DNA from 3 places in the Pacificimonas sp. ICDLI1SI03 genome. Region 2 is predicted to be linked to each of the others. Evidence: predicted binding sites of a transcription regulator. Region 2 holds the regulator's gene; each other region holds the start of a gene.
What was found. Region 2 encodes LexA, which represses DNA repair genes until DNA is damaged. Its sites were predicted from a motif close to GTTCCNCNCTTGTTCT; they were not measured.
Positions count from the first base shown of each region.

Region 1 (7,103 bases), 1.7 Mb from region 2:
CGGGGATAGGCGTACAGCGATGGCGCATCCATCAGATCCAGGCGGCAGCCGATGACGGGCGTCATCTTCGCCGTCTTCGCCTCACTATGCAGACGCACCACGCCTGCCATGCTGTTGCGGTCGGCAATGCCCAGCGCGTCATAGCCGAGGGCATAGGCGGTGGTGACGAGGTCGATCGGGTCCGATGCACCGCGCAGGAAAGAGAAGCTGGTGGTCAGCCCCAGTTCCACGAACTGCCCGCGCGGATTGGGCACGAACGTATCGGAGGCGCTGAGCGTCCGCTTGTCGGGCGTGGTCGGTGCATCAGGCATGGCGCATTACCGGCATGGGAATGATGCGCCGGGGAGCGCATCTTGTCATGCGTCCAGGCCGTGTACGAACCACAGGGGGGTGCCGCCGCGATCGTCGGAGGCCAGCCCTTCGCGGTACAGCCAGAAACGCCGCCCCTCCCGATCCTCCACCCGGTAATAGTCGCGCAGGCGTGTGCGTCCCGGTTCGCACCACCATTCCGGCGCGATGCGTTCGGGACCCTGCGCGCGGGTCACGTCGTGTAATTGCCGCCGCCAGCGGAAACGTGCGGGCGGCCCTTCAGGCACGGCATGGATGACCTCTGCCCGTTCGGGCGTATTCAACAGGCGCAAGGGTGCTCGGCCCTGTCGGTTGACGCTGCGTGCGTCCGGATGCGGCGTCGCGGCGGCGGCAAGAAAGGCCTCGCCGCGTTCGGGCACATGACTGCCCCGGGTTACGGACTGCAACACGGCGTCCTCTCCCAATCGGGCGGACAGGCGATCGATCAATGCGACGAACGCCATCTGGTCCCGTCCCTCGCCGCTCAAATCGTCTTGTATGGCGCCCAGCGGTTCCGCGCGCAGAACCTCCAGCGCGGCGCCATCGACGCCAAAGCCGGGGTCCAGCCGCTCCAGCTTGCCGTCGAACAGGCGAATTATATGGGCGGCATCGCGGCTGGCGCGGCTGGTCGCGACCTCTGCATTCAGGGCGCGCCCGTCGACGCGGAAGGCCGTGAAGCGCAAGGACCGCGCACCGATATGATTTTCGTCCATCAATGCCGACAGGTCGCCCGTCAGATCCTGCAATATCCGCATCAGCCCGGCCAGATCGCCGAGCGGCTCTGCCAGCCGCCGGATGCTGCGAAGGGGCGGGCGCAATTGTGCGGGGACAAGGGGTTCCGCCCGGCGCCCCATGGCCTGGTCCAGACGGGTGACGGGGTTGCGGCAGGGCTGTTCGACCTTGCGAAAGCGCCGGACCAGTGCCGCGCGCGGAACCGCCGCCAGCGCGCCAATCGTCTTTAGCCCCAGCCGTTGCAGCAGCTGCACCGTTTCGGCATCCAGCCGCAACGTGCCGACCGGCAGCGGTGCGAGCATGTCGGCAAGCTGGTCCGCGTGGCAGATCGTGTGCGCGCCGCCACTGTGGGACAAGGCCCATGCGGCGCCGACCGTCGGTGCCGCAGCCAGATGGATGTTAAGCCCGGCGCCGGCGAACATGCGGGCCATGTCGCCCAGCATGGATGCCTCCCCGCCATGCAGATGGGCGGAACCTGTGGTGTCGAGGAGCAGGGCATCGGCGCCATCCCTTTGTGTCCAGGGGCACCAGCGCTGTGCCCAGCCGGCCAGCCGGGCGAGATCGGCGGTATTGGCATCCGGGTCGGCATCCTCTACGGCAAGGTCCGGCGCCAGCGCGCGCATATCGGTAATGCGCCCGCCCCGGACCATGCCCAGCGCCGCCGCCGCCGGGTTCACGTCGTGAATGACGGGACCGTGCGTACCCTCCGCCGCCAGAACGAGCGGCCTATCCTGCGGCCAGTCTCCGCCTGACTTCCGCATCCAGCGATCCATCGCCAGATGCGGTATGAAGATGGAGACGATGCGCCGCCTCGTCATAGCTGGCCGTCCAGATGCCGGGCCGTTCGCCGCGTGCGCGGAACAGTTCCGCCCGCCAGCGCGGCGCGCCGGGGGCGGCACCATCGAAAGGGTGAGGCGCGGAAGGCAGCGAACCCACCCGCCAGCGCCGCCGCGCCGCCGACAGGTTCGCCGCACCGCCAAAGCGCATCAGCATGACGTGAACCCCCTGCCGCTCTGCACGTAAAGCGAGGCGCTTCGTCGCCGTGAAGTCGAGCGCCCGTGGCTCTCCCCACACCTCCCCTATAATGGCAGAGAGAGAGGCGCATTTCAGCCCCTCCTCCATGGTCCAGAGGACGTCGGCGGCGTTGCGCGCACAGGCAAGGACCAGCCGATCCCGCGCCAGACCGAAGCGTGCAAAGGCGTGTCCATAGGGCCGGCCGGTTTCCAGCGCCGACATGCGGTCCTGCACCCATAATAGCCCGCCGCGCTGCGGCACCTGTGCCAGAGCGAAGCCGATTGCGCCAGCATCGCGTGGAGGGGCAAACAGCTCTGCCAGCCGGGGACTGCCGGGCAAGAGGGGAGCATGTGAGTCGATAGCCGCAATAGGTGTCGAGTCGGCGGTCGATTCGGCTGGACGCACCTCGGCCCCTCGAATGAAATTATCATTCGATTCCAAAAGATGGATGGCCTTGATCCTGTCCACATTCATCAACCTGCACGCATTAAGTGTTCTACTTATGTTCCGAATAGAACGACAGCAGGCGATAGAGTCAATCCGGGGAAATCGGGGCAGGGTGGGCAGTCGGCCCAGGCATCGATGCCTTGCTGGTCGTGAAGGCAGACAGCCACACGGCATATTGGACTACGCAGGCGGAGGGGCAGATCGCATCGCAGATGCAGGCACACTCTCCAGCGACGAACAGCAGATGATTTTTCGCTATTTGTGGAGCGCCGCCGATCCCGAGGGGGCAAGATTTAATGACCGGTACGTTTACGTTCGGAAGTAGTCAGCGGGGTGGCGCGCAAACCTGCTTATTCAGCGTGAATTCAAGGGTGCCGGTGCTTGGGCGGACCTTCATAATAAAGGGCGGGCCAGCGGCCAGCTGACGCCAGCGGCCTGCGCTATCTGGCCCACCCACTGCGCCACCATTGCCACTTCCTGGTCGACGACGCTGCTCTTGGCGGCTTCTTCCTGAGTCTCGATTTGCGTTTTGAAATCGCCGCCCAGTTTTGCGTGCACGGCGAATGTCGGCCCGTCGACCATTTCCCGCAATTCCTGGGGACCGGCGCCCATATCGAACAGTTCTGACAGCCTGGCCAAGGTCTCGAAGCGCTCCTGGTTGAAGCGATTGCTGTCGAGGCTGCGCAATCTTTCGCGTTCAGAGGACAGCAGCATGGCAAACTGCCGCTGCTGAAGAAACCATGCCAGACCAGCATATTGCAAGTCGGTCATTTCGAATTGTTCGGCTGTGGACATGCCCAGATCCATTGGCGCGAACTGCATGATGTGGCGGTACAGCCGCCGTACCCATCGACGCCCCATCATGCCCTTCTTGTGCACCGAGTGCAGGAAGTTTTCGATGGAACCCGTCAGCAGCAATGCCCGTGCATCAGGGCGGGCCGACAAGATTGCGGGAATCAGGCTGTTCGCAACATTCGACGGCTTGATCACCACCATCTCTCCTGCGCCGAACGGGCGAGAAAGCAGGCGCAGTATCGGCACCAAGGCGGGCGATGCCTTCGAACCGGCGGCTGCCAGATCATTCAATATTCTCGGTTCGCTGAGGCCAAGGCTTTTTCCGGGAAGGTCCATGGCGCGCGTGAGCAAGGTGGAGCGGACGAATGCACTGTGAAAAATGAAATGGACCTTTCCCGCAGCAATATCATTCATCTGCAATTCGCTTGCCGCCAGCCAGACATTGTCGTTCTGGTTGCGGGGCTGATGATCGGCCAAAAAAGTCAGGCTGCGGATTACGTCACGGTCCAGACGAACAAATTCTACCCTTTCCCCTTGCGCATCATATCGATGGGGAAACCATTGAGGATTCCTGAGGATTTCGCCTGCATCCGGCACAAGTTTCTCCTCTGTCCTGCAATGGGGGGGCGGTGATTGGATCTGGTCTGCAGATCCTTCAATATCTACGACAATCGTGCAAGAGTGGCGCGATGAAGGCTGGCATTGTCCGAGCCGTTGACCAAGGTTTCGACGAATGAAGATCACTCTCAACCCCGACCTCGACGCCAATACCCTGGCGCAGGATTTTGCCAGGAAGGGGCGACTGCAGGTTCGGGATTTTTTCACGGCTGATACGGCAGAGGAAACCTATCGGCAGCTCGTTGCCGCCCCATGGTCTCTCGCATTCAACCACGGGGATCAGGTGCGCGAATTAAGCCCGCAGCAGTTGCAGCAACTTTCATCTCAGCAAAAAGCTGAACTTCAGCGGCTGGTGCACGAAAACGCAAAGCATAATTATCAGTTTCTATATAATCATTATCCCCTGTTTTTTAATTATTTCAAAAAACAGCAGGAAAGAAGCCATCTTTTTTCCATGTACGAATTTATCAACAGCCCCCTTATGCTGGAGTTTTTTCGTAAACTTACCGGACGCGAGGAAATTATGTGGGCCGATGGGCATGCAACGCTGTATCAGGCGGGGCATTTCCTTAAATATCATACGGACGAGAAGCCCTCCGATAAACGCGTTGCCGCCTATGTCCTGAATTTCACGAAGGCGTGGGGACGCGACTGGGGCGGGTTGCTGCAATTCTGGGACCAGAGCTATGATGTGGAGCAGGCTTATCGGCCCATTTTCAACGCCCTGAACATCTTTACCGTGCCGACCGATCATTCGGTCAGCGTCGTGGCGCCTTTTTGCCCCGGATTGCGGTTTTCCATCACCGGATGGCTGCGCGCCGATCAGCCGCCGGGTGCAATACCGCAACGCTGAATCATGTGTGTCGGATCGCAGGCACGTTCTTAAGCGCCTGCAATCCGTCAGGTCGTTATTGCTGCATCAAATTCGGAAGCCAGTCGCGGTGCGCCGCTTTCAAGGCTACCAGGGTTATATTTTCGCCGCCGACGGCGATGGTGGAACCACCGACAGTGCCAAGACGGGTGCCCTCTATGTCTGTGCCCGCAGGGGCGGTCACCACATAGCGCGCCTGATCCTCGCCAAAGGCGGCGGGGTGGTCGAGGGCGTCGAGCGCGGCGCCCTTGTCCCCCGCCAGTGCCATTTCCGTGACTGCCACCAACAGGCCACCGTCGGAAATATCGTGCGCGGCTGTGACTTTCCCCTCGGCGATTAGCGTGCGGACATAGTCGCCAACCGCCTTTTCCGCTTCCAGGTCGACGGAGGGCGGGGGGCCATCTTCACGATTGGCGATTGTGCGCAGCCATTCGGACTGGCCCAGATGGGCGCCGGGCTTGCCGATCAGCCAGATGACCTCGCCATCGGCCTTCAGCGAAATATCGGTCCGTTTGCCATAATCTTTCAGCAGGCCGATCGCCCCGATGGCGGGTGTGGGAAGGACGCCAACGCCATTGGTCTCGTTGTAGAGGGAGACGTTGCCGGACACGATGGGCATGTCCAGCGCGGCGCATGCCTCTGCCATCCCCTCGATACAGCCGACGAACTGGCCCATGATCTCGGGTCGTTCCGGATTGCCGAAATTCATGCAGTCGGTTGTGGCGAGTGGGGTCGCGCCGACGGCGGTCAGGTTGCGATAGGCCTCTGCAATCGCCTGTTTGCCGCCCTCCACGGGATCGGCGAAGCAATAGCGCGGGTTGCAATCCGTCGTGATGGCGAGCGCTTTTTTGGTGCCGTGTACGCGCACGACCGCTGCGTCGCCGCCGGGCCGGCCGATCGTGTCGGCCATGACCATGTGATCAAATTGTTCCCAGATCCAGCGACGGCTGGCGAGCGCGGAAGACCCCATCAGGGTCAGAAGGTCATCGGTGACGGCGTTCGAGAATTCAACGCCGCCCAGTGCCTCGCGCTTGGGCGTCGGCATATGCGGGCGGTCGTAAAGCGGCGCATTATCGCCAAGCGGTCCAAGAGGAATGTCGCACACCGTCTCGCCTCCGAAGCTGAGAACAAGGTGCTTGGTGTCGGTAACCTCGCCGATGACGGCGAAGTCCAGTTCCCATTTTTCGAATATCTTTTGCGCCTGCGCCTCGCGTCCGGGCTTCAGCACCATCAGCATGCGTTCCTGCGATTCGGACAGCATCATCTCATAGGGTGTCATGGCCTCTTCGCGGCACGGCACCTTGTCGAGATCGAGATGGATGCCGACGCCGCCCTTGTCCGCCATCTCCACCGAAGAGCTGGTGAGGCCTGCCGCGCCCATATCCTGTATGGCGACGATGGCGTCGGTGGCCATCAGTTCCAGACATGCCTCTATCAGCAGCTTTTCCGTGAAGGGATCGCCGACCTGAACGGTGGGGCGCTTCTCCTCTGAATCGTCGGTGAATTCCGCGGACGCCATCGTGGCGCCGTGGATGCCGTCGCGTCCCGTCTTCGACCCGACATAGATGACCGGATTGCCGATGCCGGCGGCGGCAGAATAGAAAATCTTGTCTGTGCGGGCCGTCCCTACGGTCATCGCGTTGACGAGGATATTGCCATTATAGGCGGGGTGGAAATTGGTTTCGCCGCCCACCGTCGGTACGCCGACGCAATTGCCATAGCCGCCGATGCCCGCGACGACACCCTTTACCAGATGGCGTGTCTTTGGATGATCCGGCGCGCCAAAGCGCAGGGCGTTCATATTGGCGACCGGGCGGGCACCCATGGTGAAAACGTCGCGTAATATGCCGCCCACGCCCGTCGCTGCGCCCTGATAGGGTTCGATGAAGCTGGGGTGATTGTGCGATTCCATCTTGAAGATGGCCGCGTCGCCGTCGCCAATGTCCACCACGCCGGCATTCTCGCCGGGGCCGCAAATGACCTGCGGGCCGGTGGTCGGCAGCTTCTTCAGATGCAGGCGGCTGGATTTATAGGAGCAATGTTCCGACCACATGACCGAAAAAATGCCAAGCTCGGTCAGGTTCGGGGTGCGGCCAAGGGCGTTCAGGATGACGCCATATTCGTCCGGGGAAAGGCCGTGTTCGGCAACGAGTTCAGGGGTGATGTCAGTCATGAAACGCCCAATAGCGGCGCAGCAGGCAGAGGGCTAGACGATGAAGGTGTCGCGACGCCTTTAGCGTTCGTCGGTGCTGCTGACGCGGGCAATATCCTGATCCAC
Region 1 is NZ_JBSQAU010000001.1:2,031,261-2,038,363, reverse strand. It holds gene ACSMXM_RS09895 (error-prone DNA polymerase) at 1-311, opposite strand, end outside; gene ACSMXM_RS09890 (Y-family DNA polymerase) at 357-1,898, opposite strand; gene ACSMXM_RS09885 (ImuA family protein) at 1,807-2,433, opposite strand; gene ACSMXM_RS09880 (hypothetical protein) at 2,935-3,933, opposite strand; gene ACSMXM_RS09875 (2OG-Fe(II) oxygenase) at 4,070-4,807, shown strand; gene purL (phosphoribosylformylglycinamidine synthase subunit PurL) at 4,863-7,010, opposite strand.
Region 1: ACSMXM_RS09885 (ImuA family protein) is a predicted target of LexA. The motif match lies at 2,588-2,603, and genes of this name have one in related genera.

Region 2 (7,103 bases):
TGTTTCATATCCGCCGCTATAGCGCCGCCTGCTCGGCCTGCAAGCGCCTCATTGTATCCTGCATGAAAGCGTCAAAGTCCTCGCCGGTCCAGGCGCGGTGGTCGCCTTCGGCATAAGCGATGGCGTTCCGGTGATAGATGGCAGCATTCAACCGGTTCGCGAGCCAATTTTCGCGCGTACGAATGACCTTTGCCGGGCTGCCAACGACGATGCTGTTCGGCGGGACGATCGTGCCGTCCTTCACATAGGCGTGTTGCCCGACGATGGAGTTGTTCCCGATCACAGCGCCGCCGTAAATGGTGGAATTGATGCCGATCAGGCAATTATCACCTATCGTGCAATTATGAAGGGTCGCCCTGTGGGTGATCGAACAATGTTCGCCTACCGTGACAGGGCCGCCTGGATCCGTGTGGATCATGACGAAGTCCTGTATGTTCGTCATGGCGCCGATGCGGATCGACGCTGCCTCCGATCGCATGACCACATTCATCCAGACGGATGAACCACGGCCCAGCTCTATGTCGCCATAAAGCTGGGCCGACGGGTCCACATAGGCGGCCTCACCTGTCGAGAGGCGGGACCTCAACTGATGCGTTTCTTCATCAATGTGACAAGGCCGTCAAAGCCATTGCGGCTGATATAGGCGTTGAAATCCTGTTCCTGCGTCAGCGCCATATTGACGCCGGAAACCTTCAGGTTGCGGATTTTGAAATCACTGCCGCCCTTTTTACGGACCTGCCAGACGGCATCGACCGGGTTGCCCGATTTCGGCGTGATGCGCGTGTAGACTTCAACATCGCCGCGGCTTCCCCGCGGAACGGCACGCGTTACCGACAGTTCGGAATCCTCAAAAGCGAACAGATTATTCGTGTAGGTAGCGACGACCCATTGCGGGAAGACCTTCATATACTCACGATACTGTGTGTCGCTGATGTCCTGACGGTGGCGGCGGATCAGATACTGGCCAATATAGTTCACGTCGAAATTGCTGGCGAGCATCTTGCGCAGTTCTTCCTGCGTCTGCGGCGACTGCGCGTCGCCCGAGCGGATCACGCCAAATGCGTCTTCCGCCAAACCGTCGATAAAGGCCGACGCGGCCTTTGTGTCGCTATCGGTCGCGGCCTGCGCTGAAGCGGGCGTCGCAACAAGGATGCTGAGGGGGGCTGCCATCGAAACGAGGGCGGCCGCTATGAAGGGCTTATGGAATTTCATGGAAATACTCCTACTTACCGGCGCGCAGGACATAGGATATGACCGCCGCGCGCTCGTCTGGTTTCTTCAAACCGGGAAAGGCCATTGTGGTTCCCTTCACGGTCTTTCTGGGGTCGTTCAGATATTCGTCGAGGCTGTCGCGCCCCCAGACGATATTCGATGCCTTCATGGCCGGGGAATAGCGCTTGAAATCAGCGGTTCCCGCTTCGCGACCGGACAGGCGAGTCAGCGAAGGACCCAGACGTACCTTCTCTCCGGGAACGTTAGGATCCCAGTGGCAGGCGCCGCAGCGTGTCTTGAACAGCGCTGCGCCATCAGGCGCGGATAGGGCAGGGATCGACATGAAGGCCGCAATGCCTGCGGCAATGGCAAACTTTATATGACCGTACATCGAAAAGGCGATTCCTCACTCTAGGTAGCTATTCCTATCGCAAGAATCCGATGAATTCGCGGTGAATTTCTCAAATGAATTTTCGGAGTGCCACGCAGATGCCCGCGCCGGCCCCGGCGTAGCTGTATATCGCGGCCGAAAGCTCGGTCAGTACCGCCGCAGCAGTCCAACCAGCTTGCCCTGCACCTTCACCTGGCTGGCGCGGTAGTTTTGCGGCTTGTAGTCCTTATTGGCAGGATCAAGCCGGATCATGTCGCCATTCTTGTTGAGCGTCTTCAGGGTTGCATCATTATCGTCGACCAGGGCCACGACGATGTCACCCGTGCGGGCATCGTCGCACCGTTCGATAAGGGCGTAGTCGCCGTCAAAGATCCCGGCCTCGATCATGGAATCGCCGGACACCTCCAGCGCATAATGATCGCCCTTCCCCAGCAGGGACGTAGGCAGACTCAGGGTTTCCGTGGTCTCTAGCGCTTCAATGGGCTGACCTGCGGCGATACGGCCGTGAAGCGGGATGTCGACGATATCCGGTTCTGAATCGTTGGCCGCCCGAACACTCTTCGGCTTGGCGCCGAAATCGACCTTTCTTACTTCGGCTTCGGGCATACGCAGAACCTCCAGCGCACGCGCGCGGTTCGCGAGGCGGCGAATGAACTTCCGCTCCTCGAGGGCGCTGACAAGCCGATGAACGCCACTTTTCGACTTGAGATCGAGAGCTGCCTTCATTTCTTCAAAAGAAGGAGAAACGCCGGTCTTCCGCAACCGTTCGTCGATGAACCTCAACAGTTCGAATTGCTTCGCCGTCAACATCGTTCGCGCTCCGTTCCCATGAACAATAGAAGAACGGGTAGGGGGTAAATCAGGTCCTGTCAAGTATCAGGACGGGCACCGACTCGCCGGTGGTGGCGGGTTTTGCATGGGACGGACGTATGATCAGCGCATTCGCGCGTGCCAGGGCCGCCAATTGCGCACTGTCCTGTGTTGCGAGCGGCGCCACAACGTCGCCGGAGAGGGTGGCACGCAGATGATCGCGCCTGTCCCCGTTCGCCGGAAGGGGCTGGCCAAGCCGTGCATTGGTCTCGCCCAACGCTGGATCCGCACCGCGAAGGGCCAAAACCATCGGTCTGACAAAGAGAAGCATGCAGACATAGGCGGAGACCGGGTTGCCCGGTAGCCCGACCAGGCGGGCAGCGCCGAGAGTTCCTGCAATCAGAGGTTTGCCTGGCTTGATGGCGATGCGCCAGAAATCGAGCGTGGCGCCGGCGTCATCGAGAGCGTCCTTGACGAGATCATGGTCACCGACGCTGGCGCCGCCGATGGTGATGATGATGTCGAATTTAGATGCACGCATCAATGCGTCGCGGATTTGCGCGCGATCATCCGGAACGATGCCGAAATCTTCAACATCTGCGCCTGCCGCGGCCAAGGCCGCGGCGATCATTGGGCCGTTGCCGGCGACAATCTGGGATGGTCCCGGCGGCGTTCCGGGGGGCACCAGTTCGTCACCGGTGGCGATGATCGCGACGCGCGGGGCGGCGTGCACCTGAAGCCGGGCATGTCCCGCACTGGCCGCCAGACCAACGACAGGGGCAGATACGAGACTGCCGACAGGGAGCAATTCCTGGCCGTTGGAATAGTCATTGCCTTCGGGCCGTATATGTGCGCCGATTTCTGGCGGGCCGCCCCCCTTCAGGGTCAGCGTATCGCCGGATCGTTCCACATCCTCTTGAACGATCACGGTATCTGTGCCGCCCGGAACCGGAGCGCCTGTAAATATCCTGATCGCGGCGCCCTTTTCGACGGAGCCGGCAAACCCCGCCCCGGCTGCGCTTTCGCCCCGAACTGTCCATGGGCCGGGCATATCCGCCCATCGGATGGCATATCCGTCCATTGCCGAGGCGGCGAAGGGCGGTTGTGTCAGTTTTGCAATCAGCGGCGCCGCAAGAATCCGTCCCCGCGCCGCCTCAAGCGGCACATCCTCTGCGGCAAGTGGTACAATTCCCGACAAAAGCCGGTCGTACGCATCCTCGAAGCTAAGCATTCTCCGCGCGCCAGTCCCCCGACTTGCCACCGCTTTTCGATTTCAGGTGCAGGTTTTCTATCCGCATTCCCTTATCGATCGCCTTGGCCATGTCGTAGATCGTCAGGAGTGCGACCGAGCAGGCGGTCATCGCCTCCATCTCGACACCGGTGCCAAAAGTGGTGGTCGCCATTGCCTCTGCCGACACGCCGCCATCATCCACCTGCAGCTCGATGGTGACGCTGGTGAGCGGCAGGGGGTGGCACAGCGGGATGAGTTCGGATGTTTTCTTGGCCGCCATGATGCCGGCGATACGGCCCGCGGCCAGAACGTCGCCCTTTGGCACCGAACCGGAGGCGATCGCATCGCGCGCCTCCGCAGACATCGAAATCCGACCTGCCGCCACGGCGATACGCTTGGTCTGGGCCTTCGCCGAGATGTCCACCATCTGCGCCGCACCGTCCGCGTTCAGATGCGTCAGATCAGGCACCGATCAACCTCCGCGTGGCGGCGGTGACATCATCCTGCCGCATCAACGTTTCGCCAACCAGAAATGCCTTCGCACCGGCATTCGCCAGGCGGTCCAGATCATCGATGCGGGCAAGCCCGCTTTCCGCGACAATCAGCCGATCGGCGGGAACAAGGGGGGCGAGGCGCTCGGTCGTCGACAGGTCGACCTCCAGCGTTTTCAGATTGCGATTATTGATGCCGATCAGGCGCGATTTCAGGCGAAGGGCCAATTCAAGCTCTTCTTCGTTGTGCACCTCTACGAGCACATCCATGCCCTGCTCCCGGGCGAGCATTTCCAGGTCGCGCGCCTCATAGCGGTTAAGCGCCGCCATAATCAGCAGGATGGCGTCCGCCCCCATCTCTCGGCTCTCGATGACCTGATAGGGGTCGACGATGAAATCCTTGCGCAGGATCGGCAGGTCGACACCGCCGCGAACCGTACGCAGAATTTCGTCGGATCCCTGGAACCACTTATCCTCTGTCAGAACCGAAAGGCAGGCGGCGCCCCCGTTTACATAGGCGCGTGCCAGCTTTGCCGGCTCGAAATCCTCGCGGATGAGCCCCTTGGACGGGCTGGCCTTTTTCAACTCTGCGATCAATGCGTGCCGGCCGCTCACCGCTTCGAGAGCAGCGATGAAGCCGCGCGGTGGGTGTATGGTCGCCGCCTTCGCCTCGAGGATCGCCTGCGGCACGGCAGTTTTGCGGGCAATCAGTTGCTCTCTCTTATAGGCGATTATCTCCTTGAGCGTGTCGCTCATCGAAAGGCCCTCCATTGATCCAGCTTGTCGCGTGCCGCGCCCTCGTCGATGGCGGCGGCTGCTTTTGCGGCGCCGGATTTCAGGTCGCCGGAAACGCCCGCGATGCATAGGGCCGCCGCAGCATTCATGACAGTGATATCGCGATAACCACCGTGCGCACCGTCCAGCAGGCGGATGAGCGCATCGGCGTTCTCCTTCGGTGTGCCGCCGCGTATTGCGTCGATATCGTGCTGTGCCAGCCCGGCCTCGGCGGGGGTGATGGTCTTCGTCGTCACTTCGGCCTCGGTCAGGCTACTGACGCGGCTACCCGTGGTGACGGTCAGTTCGTCCAGCCCATCGCCCCCGTGGACGACACTGGCGCTGACGGCGCCCAGATCGCGCAATGCCTCTGCTAGCGGCTCTGTCCAGCCGGGGGCGAACACGCCGACCAACTGCCGCTTCACGCCAGCCGGATTGGCGATTGGTCCCAGCAGGTTAAAAATGGTTCGCCGCCCCAGTGCCCGCCGCACGGAGGCGACCCGCGCCATAACCGGATGATGACGGGCGGCGAACAGAAAGCCGATGCCGACCTCCTGGATTGAAGCCTCGACGCGGTCAGGGGCGAGATCAAGATCGAGGCCAAGGCAGCTGAGCACATCCGCGGCGCCCGACTGTGATGATGCCGCCCGGTTGCCGTGCTTTGCGACCGGAACTCCGCAGGCGGCAACGATGATCGCCACGGCGGTCGAAATGTTGCGGGTGTGCATACCGTCGCCGCCGGTGCCGCACACGTCGATGGCCCCCTCCGGTGCGTCGACGGATATCATGCGCGCGCGCAGGACGCGCGCGCCTGCGACGATTTCTGCCACCGTTTCCCCACGCTTCGCCAGTTGCAAGAGAAAGCGGCCGATTTCGGCATCGTCCAGACCGCCGGATAGGATGGTGTCGAAGGCAGCTTCGGGATCGTCGAGCGGCCGGGAAGGGTCGGGAAGCTTCATTCCGCCAGTCCCGCAAGCTCCAGAAAGTTCCTGAGCAGTGCATGGCCGTGCTCGGTCGCAATGCTCTCAGGATGGAATTGTACGCCGTGCAGCGGCAAGTCGCGGTGGCGAAGTCCCTGGATGATCCCATCGTCTGAATGGGCATTGGCGACAAAAGGTGCAGGCGTGGCCTCGACAATCAGCGAATGATAGCGCGTTGCCAGATAGGGCGAGGGCAGTCCCGCGAACACGCCGGTGCCGTCGTGGATCACGGGCGACGTCTTGCCGTGCATAACCTTTGGTGCGCGGATGACGTTGCCGCCATAATGCTGCGCCATCGCCTGATGGCCCAAGCAAACGCCTAGCAGGGGAATGCGCGCCTCTGCGAGGAGAGGAATGATGTCGAGCGAGATCCCTGCTTCGTCAGGCGTGCAAGGGCCGGGCGAGATGACGACTGCATTGGGCCGTCTTGCGACCGCCTCTGCTGCGGAAAGCGCGTCGTTGCGCTCTACCGCCACCTCGGCCCCCAATTCCTGCAGATAGTGGACCAGATTATATGTGAAACTGTCGTAATTATCGATGACGAGGATCATGACGCGGCCATTTCGTCAAAGAAGTTCAAGACGATGGTGGTTTCCGTCATTGTCCGAAGCCCGTGTCGGCGGCGCGGCGAAGCGCCTCCCGCGCTGCGGCGACCAGCGCGCCCGCCTTAGCCTCGCACTCGCGTTGTTCGGACGCTGGGTCGGAATCGGCAACAATGCCGGCGCCCGCCTGTACATGCATGCGACCATCCTTGATCACCGCAGTTCGCAGAACGATGCAGGAATCCATGTCCCCGGCAGGCGAAAAATAGCCGACGCCACCTGCATAGGCACCCCTGCGCTCTGGCTCCAGTTCGGCAATGACCTGCATTGCGCGCACCTTTGGCGCGCCCGAGACGGTACCGGCGGGGAAGCCGGCCATCAGGGCATCGATGGCATCATTACCGGGTGCCAGGTCGCCGCGAACGTTCGAAACGATGTGCATGACGTGGCTGTAAAATTCGATGGTCTCGCGCTCCGTCACTGCAACGCTGCTGCGGGCGGCGACGCGTCCAACATCGTTGCGGCCAAGATCAAGCAGCATCAGATGTTCCGAGCGTTCCTTTGGATCGGCGAGGAGGCTTTCGCGATTGGCGGCATCCTCCGCCGCATTCTTTCCGCGCGGGCGTGTACCGGCGATGGGGCGGACCGTGACCTCTCCATCCCGCACCCGCA
Region 2 is NZ_JBSQAU010000001.1:300,430-307,532, forward strand. It holds gene ACSMXM_RS01435 (DUF4170 domain-containing protein) at 1-8, opposite strand, end outside; gene ACSMXM_RS01440 (gamma carbonic anhydrase family protein) at 17-586, opposite strand; gene ACSMXM_RS01445 (MlaC/ttg2D family ABC transporter substrate-binding protein) at 583-1,212, opposite strand; gene ACSMXM_RS01450 (c-type cytochrome) at 1,223-1,603, opposite strand; gene lexA (transcriptional repressor LexA) at 1,751-2,413, opposite strand; gene ACSMXM_RS01460 (molybdopterin molybdotransferase MoeA) at 2,463-3,644, opposite strand; gene moaC (cyclic pyranopterin monophosphate synthase MoaC) at 3,637-4,113, opposite strand; gene trpC (indole-3-glycerol phosphate synthase TrpC) at 4,106-4,891, opposite strand; gene trpD (anthranilate phosphoribosyltransferase) at 4,888-5,868, opposite strand; gene ACSMXM_RS01480 (anthranilate synthase component II) at 5,865-6,440, opposite strand; gene trpE (anthranilate synthase component I) at 6,487-7,103, opposite strand, start outside.

Region 3 (7,103 bases), 1.6 Mb from region 2:
TCACGGTGCGGCAGGAAATCCGCGGGTTCGAGCAGGCGACCTGGAAGGGTAAGCCCGGCTGGCGCATCTGGCTGGCACCAGACATGATCCCTGTCGCGCCGCGCCGCAAGCGCGCCCATCAGGGCTGGCGCTATCTGAAGCCGGAGGATGCCCCACCCGATTTGGGAGGAGGCGAGGCGGATCTGGGCGACATGCCGGTCAAGATGGCGCAGACCCTGTCGCGCCTTGGCCTGATCTAAAAGGTGGATCAGACCTATTTGATCGCCCACTGCGCCATTAATTGCAGCGGACGTCGCCGGAACCCAGGACGCGGGTCTCGCAATCGGCCCCGCCCGTGATCGAAATGTCGCCCGAGCCCATGATGTTCGCCTTCGCGGTGCGGCTGGCGGAGGCAAGGATGTCGCCCGACCCGGTAACCTTTGCAGCGAGATCGCGGCAGGCGAGATCCGCAGCCGAAATCTTGCCACTGCCCGTGACGGAATAATCGCCGCTGCGGCATTCGCCTGCGGCGCCGATGTCGCCCGATCCTGACGCGAAAAGAGCCAGATTCTCGCTACGTACAGCCCCGACCTTCAAATTCCCGGAACCGCTGAGCGCCAGCGAAACGTCGGTTCCCGTCATCTCGTCAACAATCACGTCGCCCGATCCGCTCAGCCGAGCCTTGCTGAGGCGTGGCACCGTTACCCGGACCTGCACCCGGTCGCCGCCATCTGACCAGCTGAACCATTTATCATCCTTGCGGCTGCGCAGCTTCAGCGTACCACTGGAAACGTCGACCTGCATCTTGTCGAGTTCGTTCTGCGGACCGGTTGCAACGACGCCCTGGGCGCGGCCGGTTACGACGTCGACATCGAAACTTCCGCCCACATCGACAGCCTCGAAATTGCCGATCATCCAGCTCTTCTCTGCGGCTGATGCTGGCATGGCGATACCGGCGACCAAAGCGCCTAGTGCGATCATCGTCCTCATAAACCCACCTCCATCTGTATTGGTGAAGTAATACAGTGTGTGAAATATTTGGTCAAGCCGGCTTCATGTCCCCGAAAGGGTTTACGCGGCACAAAGCAGCCGAGTTTTTTTAGGAGACTGCCTCTATGGCCCGGATTCTTGCCGTCCTTTCCGCCTGTCTGCTGGCGGCGTCCGCGAATGCGCAGACGTCGCCCATGTCCGACGCCGATCCCGCCCTGTTCAGGGTGGCGGATGACGATACGACGATCTGGCTGTTCGGCACGATCCACATGCTGGATGGCAAATCCAGCTGGTTCGACGAAGCCATACGCGACGCCTTCGATGAGTCGTCGGAACTGGTGCTGGAAACGGTCGAACCAGACGCGGCGACGTCTCAGCAGATCGTTCTTGAAAAGGCCATCGACCTGGAGGGGCCGACCTTGTCGGAAACCCTGCCGGCCACCACGATGGCCGCACTTACGGCGGAATTGTCGCGCGGCGGTATTCCGGTGGCGGCAGTGGAGCCGATGGACCCCTGGATGGCGGCGCTGACGCTGGTGCAGCTGCAATATCAGCGGCTGGGCTTGCGGCCGGAATCCGGCGCCGAGGAATTGCTGAAAAGGGCGGCGGCGGAAACGGGCAAGCCTGTCTCGGGGCTTGAGGATTTCGAGTGGCAACTGGATCTGTTCGATACCATGCCGGAGGGGGCGCAGATCGCCTTCCTGCAGGAAGGGATAGAGGAACTGGCCAATGCGGAGACGTTCATCGCCGAAATGGTAGCGGCCTGGAACGCAGGCGATATGAAGACGCTGAGCGGTCTGATGAACGAAGGGCTGCAGGCCAATCCCGACCTGCGCAGGCGCTTGCTCACCCAGCGCAATGCGAACTGGGCGGCATGGATTCAGGACCGGCTGGAAACGCCGGGAACGGTCTTCGTCGCCGTGGGGGCTGGCCATCTGGGCGGCGAGGACAGTGTGCAGGCGCAGCTAAAAACGCTGGGGATAGACACGGTTCGCGTGGATTATTGATCTGGTGAAGCTGCTGCCCTTCCGTCGGTTCCACCCCCCGCCTGGCGCCTGACATACAGCATCGGATCGACGGGCGTGCCGGCGCGTCGCAGTTCAACATATACCTCGCCATCATCGGCGGCGCGCCCGACAGGCGTTCCCCGCTCGACGCGCTGGCCCACGGCCACGCCGGTGCGTTGCAGACCGGAAAGAACGCTCAGCATTTGCCTCGGGTGCTCGATAATGACGATCTCGCCATATCCGCGAAAATCGCCCGCATAGGCAATTATGCCGGGGGCGGGCGAAGTTATGACGGCATTGGCGCGTGCCGCAACGCGGGTGCCCCTCTCCAGAACGCCGGCTTCGTTCGGCAAACCAAAGGCTCTGACAATCCGCCCCGTCGCCGGGGGACGATAGGCCAATTCGGCGATTTCCGCTGCGCTGGGACGATAGGAACGCAGCCGACGCCCGGGGCGGCGCGCCTCCCCCTCTCCAATGGCGGTCGTCAGACCCTGCAGGTCCACGGCGCGGGCGGCGAGCTCCCGCGTGCGTTGCCGTGCCGCGCGCGCCTCTGCGCCAATGTCCAACCCTTCCGCCCGCAGTGCCGCTTCCGCCCGGTCCAGTGCCGCAATGCGGGTGTCCAGCGTCTTCTTCACCTGCGCTAGTTCCTGGCGGCGGGCATCGGCGGCCTCGCGCAGTTTCCGGGTGCGGGTCAGTTGATCGTTCAGTTCACGCGTGCGCGCGGCGAGTTCGGGCCGCACGGCATCTATCAGGGCGGCAACTCTTGCCGTCTCCACCGCATCGCCCGGCGCCAGCAGTGCCGCTGCGGCGGGTCGGCGCGACATGCTCTGCAGGGCGGCAAGCAGGCGCGCAACCTCCGCCTGTTTTTCCGACAGGGCAGCCAGCTCGGTCTTGCGGCGGCGCTCCAGCAGCTCGATGCGACGCTCTATGCGGGTGGCGGCGCGTTCCGATGCCTGTACTTGAACGGCGAGATTCGTGCGACGCGCCCGCGCTTCTGCCGCTTCCGCTGCCTTGTCTTCGGCACGCCGGGTTAGCTCCCGCGCCTCCTCGTCCGCCTGCAGCGCGCGGCGCTCGGCCTGCTCCGCGTCCTGCGCCAGGGCGGGGTCGACGGCAAAGGCGGTCAGCAGGGCGATGAGGGAAAATGCTGCGCGGATGGCGCTATCCTTCGCGGTGATAGGGGTGGCCGGAAAGGATCATTTCGGCGCGGTAGAGCTGTTCGGCAAGCATCGCCCGCAACAAAAGATGCGGCCAGGTCGCACTGCCGAACGCAAGCAGCAGGTCCGCAGAGGCGCGCGTCCCCCGGTCGTGGCCGTCTGCGGCACCGATCAGGAACCTCGCCTCCCGCATTCCATCGTCTCGCCAGGTGCCGATGCGGGACGCCAACTCTGTCGATGACAGATCCTTGCCCCGCTCATCCAGAACAACGGTCACGAAGGGCGCGGGCGGCTCGGGAAACTTTCCGCCCGTCTCGGGAAGCTCGGTCAGGAGCAGCGGGGGGCGCACGCGCTTTGAATAGCGGGCGACCAGTTCGGCTTCCGCGCTACGGCCGATCTTTCCACGAGCGATGATGTGAAGGCGCATATAGTGTTCCTGCCCACGCCTTCTGGTCCTGCTGAGGTCGGGCGGCGGCTATTCTCCGATAGTACGTTCGCTGGGGCTCGCGCCATCAGGCGCTGCATCCATGCCCCACATCTTTTCCAGATTATAGAAGCTGCGAACCTCTGGCCGGAACAAGTGGACGACAATGTCGCCCGCATCGACCAATACCCAGTCGGCGGCGGGCAGCCCCTCTATGCGGACAGGATTGCCAGTGTCCTTCTTGATGCGTTCGGACAGTTTTTGCGCCATCGCCGCGACCTGCCGCGTAGAGCGGCCAGAGGCGATGATCATGTGATCGGCAATTTCCGATTTTCCAGCGAGCGGGATATCGACGATATCCTGCGCCTTGTCGTCATCCAGGCTGCTGAGGACGAGATCATGAAGGGCGTCGGAAGCGGCGTCGGGCAAGTCGGGTCAGTCCTTTTCGGTGGGAAGGTGGCGCGCCGCCCAATCGGGATCGGTCGCACGCAAGGCCGTGGCAGAGGTCGGATCGGTCGGGATATTCAGAAACACGATCGCGGGAAGGCTCCACTCGGTCCAGGTTTTGGCACGGGATTCGGATTTGACGAACCTCCGCAGCCAGCCCATCGCACGGGCGCGGCGGGCCGCCCCAAGATAGGCGGGGCGGGCCATTACCGCAATCGGCAGCGTGCGTGCCAGTGAACGCCAGTCGCGCCAGCGGTGCAGTTCGACCAGATTGTCGCTGCCGATCAGCCATATGAAGCGGTGCCGACGCCTGTACCTTTGGCGCAATGCCTTCGCCGTATCGACGGAATATCGTGTGCCCAGTTCCGTCTCCAGCGTGGTCACGCGGATGGGTGCCCCCCGTGCAATGCGGCGGGCGGAGGCATACCGCACGGACAAGGGCGCCATTTCCGCACGATTCTTCAGCGGGTTCTGCGGGCTGACCAGCCACCATATCTCATCCAGTTGCAGACGCTTCAGCGCCTGAAGGCTGATATGTCGGTGGCCGACATGCGCGGGGTTGAAGGACCCGCCGAGGATGCCGATTCGGCTCATGGTGCGGCCCTAGCACTGCTCGCGTGCAGCGTCATTCCCGCAGATGGTCGACGCTCACCGTGCCGGATCAGCGATCCTCTTCAGCTTCCGCGCCCGGTTTTCTCCTGCAGTTCGTCGATGCGCAGCGACGCGTCCGCCTTCGACAACGTGGCGTCGAATTCGACCCCCGCCTCTTCTGACAGGGTCTTCAGATAGCTTGCTTGTGCGCCGGTCATTTCCTCGTCGCCCGTGGTCCAGGTTTCCGGATCCTTTTCGGCATTCGACGTGGGGTGGGATTTCGGGTCTTCGTTTTCCATCGGTCTTCTCCTGGGTTCAGCCTGTGGCAAGAATGAAATTGTTCTTGAATTGTTCCGCCGCGCAGGACTTGCCGTTCTCTCGCAGGGCAGTAACAGGAGCCGGGACAGTATTTTCCCACAGGATTTCCCCATGCGATTTCGCGCCTCGCTGCTTCTGTTCGCCTCGATAATGGCGGCCCCCGTGATCGCGCAGGATGCCCCTGCACCGGCTGATTCCGATCCCTTTGCCGCGGTGCCTGACCAGATGCAGGCAGCCGGTACGCCGAACGATGCCTCGCTGGTGATCCTGAACAGGGATCTCCTGGAAGTTCTTTATCTGACGGAGCCAACGGAAATCGTCTCTCATGCACCGAATGCGGTCGCTGTGACGACGCCGGGATTTGGGTCGGGGAATTTCTATACCGTTCGCGGGCTTCGGGATGTCGGCACCTATGTCGACGGGGTCCGCCTGACGCGGCAGGAGGCCAATCATCTGGGCCTGTTTCAGATACAGCAGGCGACCGTGGCGACCGGACCCAGGCCGATGCTGGGCGCCCAGCAATCTGCCAACGGCTCGGTAGAATTTGCCCTGCGCCGGCCGGGGCGGGAAACCCATGGCTGGTTCGAGGGCTATTATGGTGAATTCGACCGACTGGCGCTTCGCGGGGCGATCGACGCCGTTACCGCCAATGAGGTCTTTGGCCTGACGGTGGAGGGTTATTATCAGGATACGGATGGTTATGTCGACAATCTGACCACCGGCGACCGCCTGAATCAGGAGGATCGCCATGGTGGACGCCTCGCCATGCGCCTCTCGCCTGCTGCAAATATCGAATGGAATTTGGCCGCTGCGTTCCTGCACGACGAGTCGCTGAATATCCTGAACTTCGACTGCGATCAGCGGTGCGACGATCGCTATGCAACGACCGGGCTGGGGGTTAGCCAGCCGGATCAGGGCGCCGCCTTTGCCGATCTGGGCTTTGCCGGGGACCGCGCGCGCAGGGGCCTTGGCAATGATCTCGATACGTTTCTTGTTACATCCGATTTCCTGTGGACGGGTAACGGGATCGAACTGCGCCTGCTGACCGGTTTTGTAGATCAGAGTCAGGAATCGGCCATCGATTATGCTGACGGGCGCAGCGCCGTAAGGTCTGGCGGGGCATTGCCAGCGGAGCGGGGTCTGGCGACCGGCGGACTGGTCCGGGTCGCCGATGAGGACCTGACCGAGTTCAGCCAGGATGTGGCGCTGGGCTTCGATCTGGCCAGTGGCGTTAAACTAACCATTGGCGCAGCGGCATTTGAGCGCGATGAAGACGGCGATGTAGGAAACTTCTTCGTCGATGCGGGCGGCGCGGCGCCGCAGATACTCGGACTCACCGATGCACCCTTCGATACCAAGGTGAAGGGCCGCTCCCTGCGTGCTGGCGTCAGCTACGGCACGGGAACTCCGTTGGAGCTGACCGCCGGCTTGCGGTACAGCGACGAGGACATCAGTGGCACCGGTTTCCGGGATTTTGGCGCCGACGAATGGTCGGGGCTTGTTTCCGCCCGCTATGCGCTGTCGAATGCCGCCGCGATCTTTGCGAGCGCCAGCCGCGGCGTATCCTCTCTCGATGCGGGTGCATTCGGAGCGAACCCCCGTGGCCCCGAAACCAATTGGACCTATGAAGGCGGCGTCGAGGCGGGACTGTTCGGCGGCGCGCTGGCGGCCCGCCTGAAAGGTTTCTATCTGGATGCTCAGAATGTGCGGGCGCTGCCCGGCTTCGGCGGCTTTGACATCGCCAACCCGGTACGCGACATGACCAATTACGGGGCCGAGGCCAGTATGCGGGCGGCGCCATTCCGGGGATTGAATCTTTCGGGCGCCGTGGGCTGGCAGAATGCCGACTTCGAAGATGGCAATGACGTTCAGCCGGTTGGGATGGATCCCCTTTATGCCCCTGACCTGACCGCTAACGGACAGATCAGCTATGACTGGTACATCGCGCGGGCGGAAAGCTTCGTAACCCCGTCGATCGGGTTCGAATATCGCGACGACATGGCGGTGGCCGCCGGTCCGGTGTTCGATACGGGCGGCGGTACGACGGCGGATGGCCGCGTGCTCATGAACGCCGGCATCTCCCTGCGCACCGATGATGATTGGTGGATCGTCTCCATCGAATGCGACAATTGTCTCGACGAGACATATGTCGACACCGCCGCCGCAGGCTTCGCCTATCTGGGCAAGCCGATG
Region 3 is NZ_JBSQAU010000001.1:1,901,174-1,908,276, reverse strand. It holds gene ACSMXM_RS09310 (DUF1489 family protein) at 1-239, shown strand, start outside; gene ACSMXM_RS09305 (head GIN domain-containing protein) at 277-969, opposite strand; gene ACSMXM_RS09300 (TraB/GumN family protein) at 1,095-1,976, shown strand; gene ACSMXM_RS09295 (murein hydrolase activator EnvC family protein) at 1,970-2,800, opposite strand; gene ACSMXM_RS09290 (23S rRNA (pseudouridine(1915)-N(3))-methyltransferase RlmH) at 3,135-3,557, opposite strand; gene rsfS (ribosome silencing factor) at 3,606-3,983, opposite strand; gene ACSMXM_RS09280 (nicotinate-nucleotide adenylyltransferase) at 3,990-4,595, opposite strand; gene ACSMXM_RS09275 (DUF3072 domain-containing protein) at 4,676-4,891, opposite strand; gene ACSMXM_RS09270 (TonB-dependent receptor) at 5,022-7,103, shown strand, end outside.
Region 3: ACSMXM_RS09275 (DUF3072 domain-containing protein) is a predicted target of LexA. The motif match lies at 4,932-4,947, and genes of this name have one in related genera.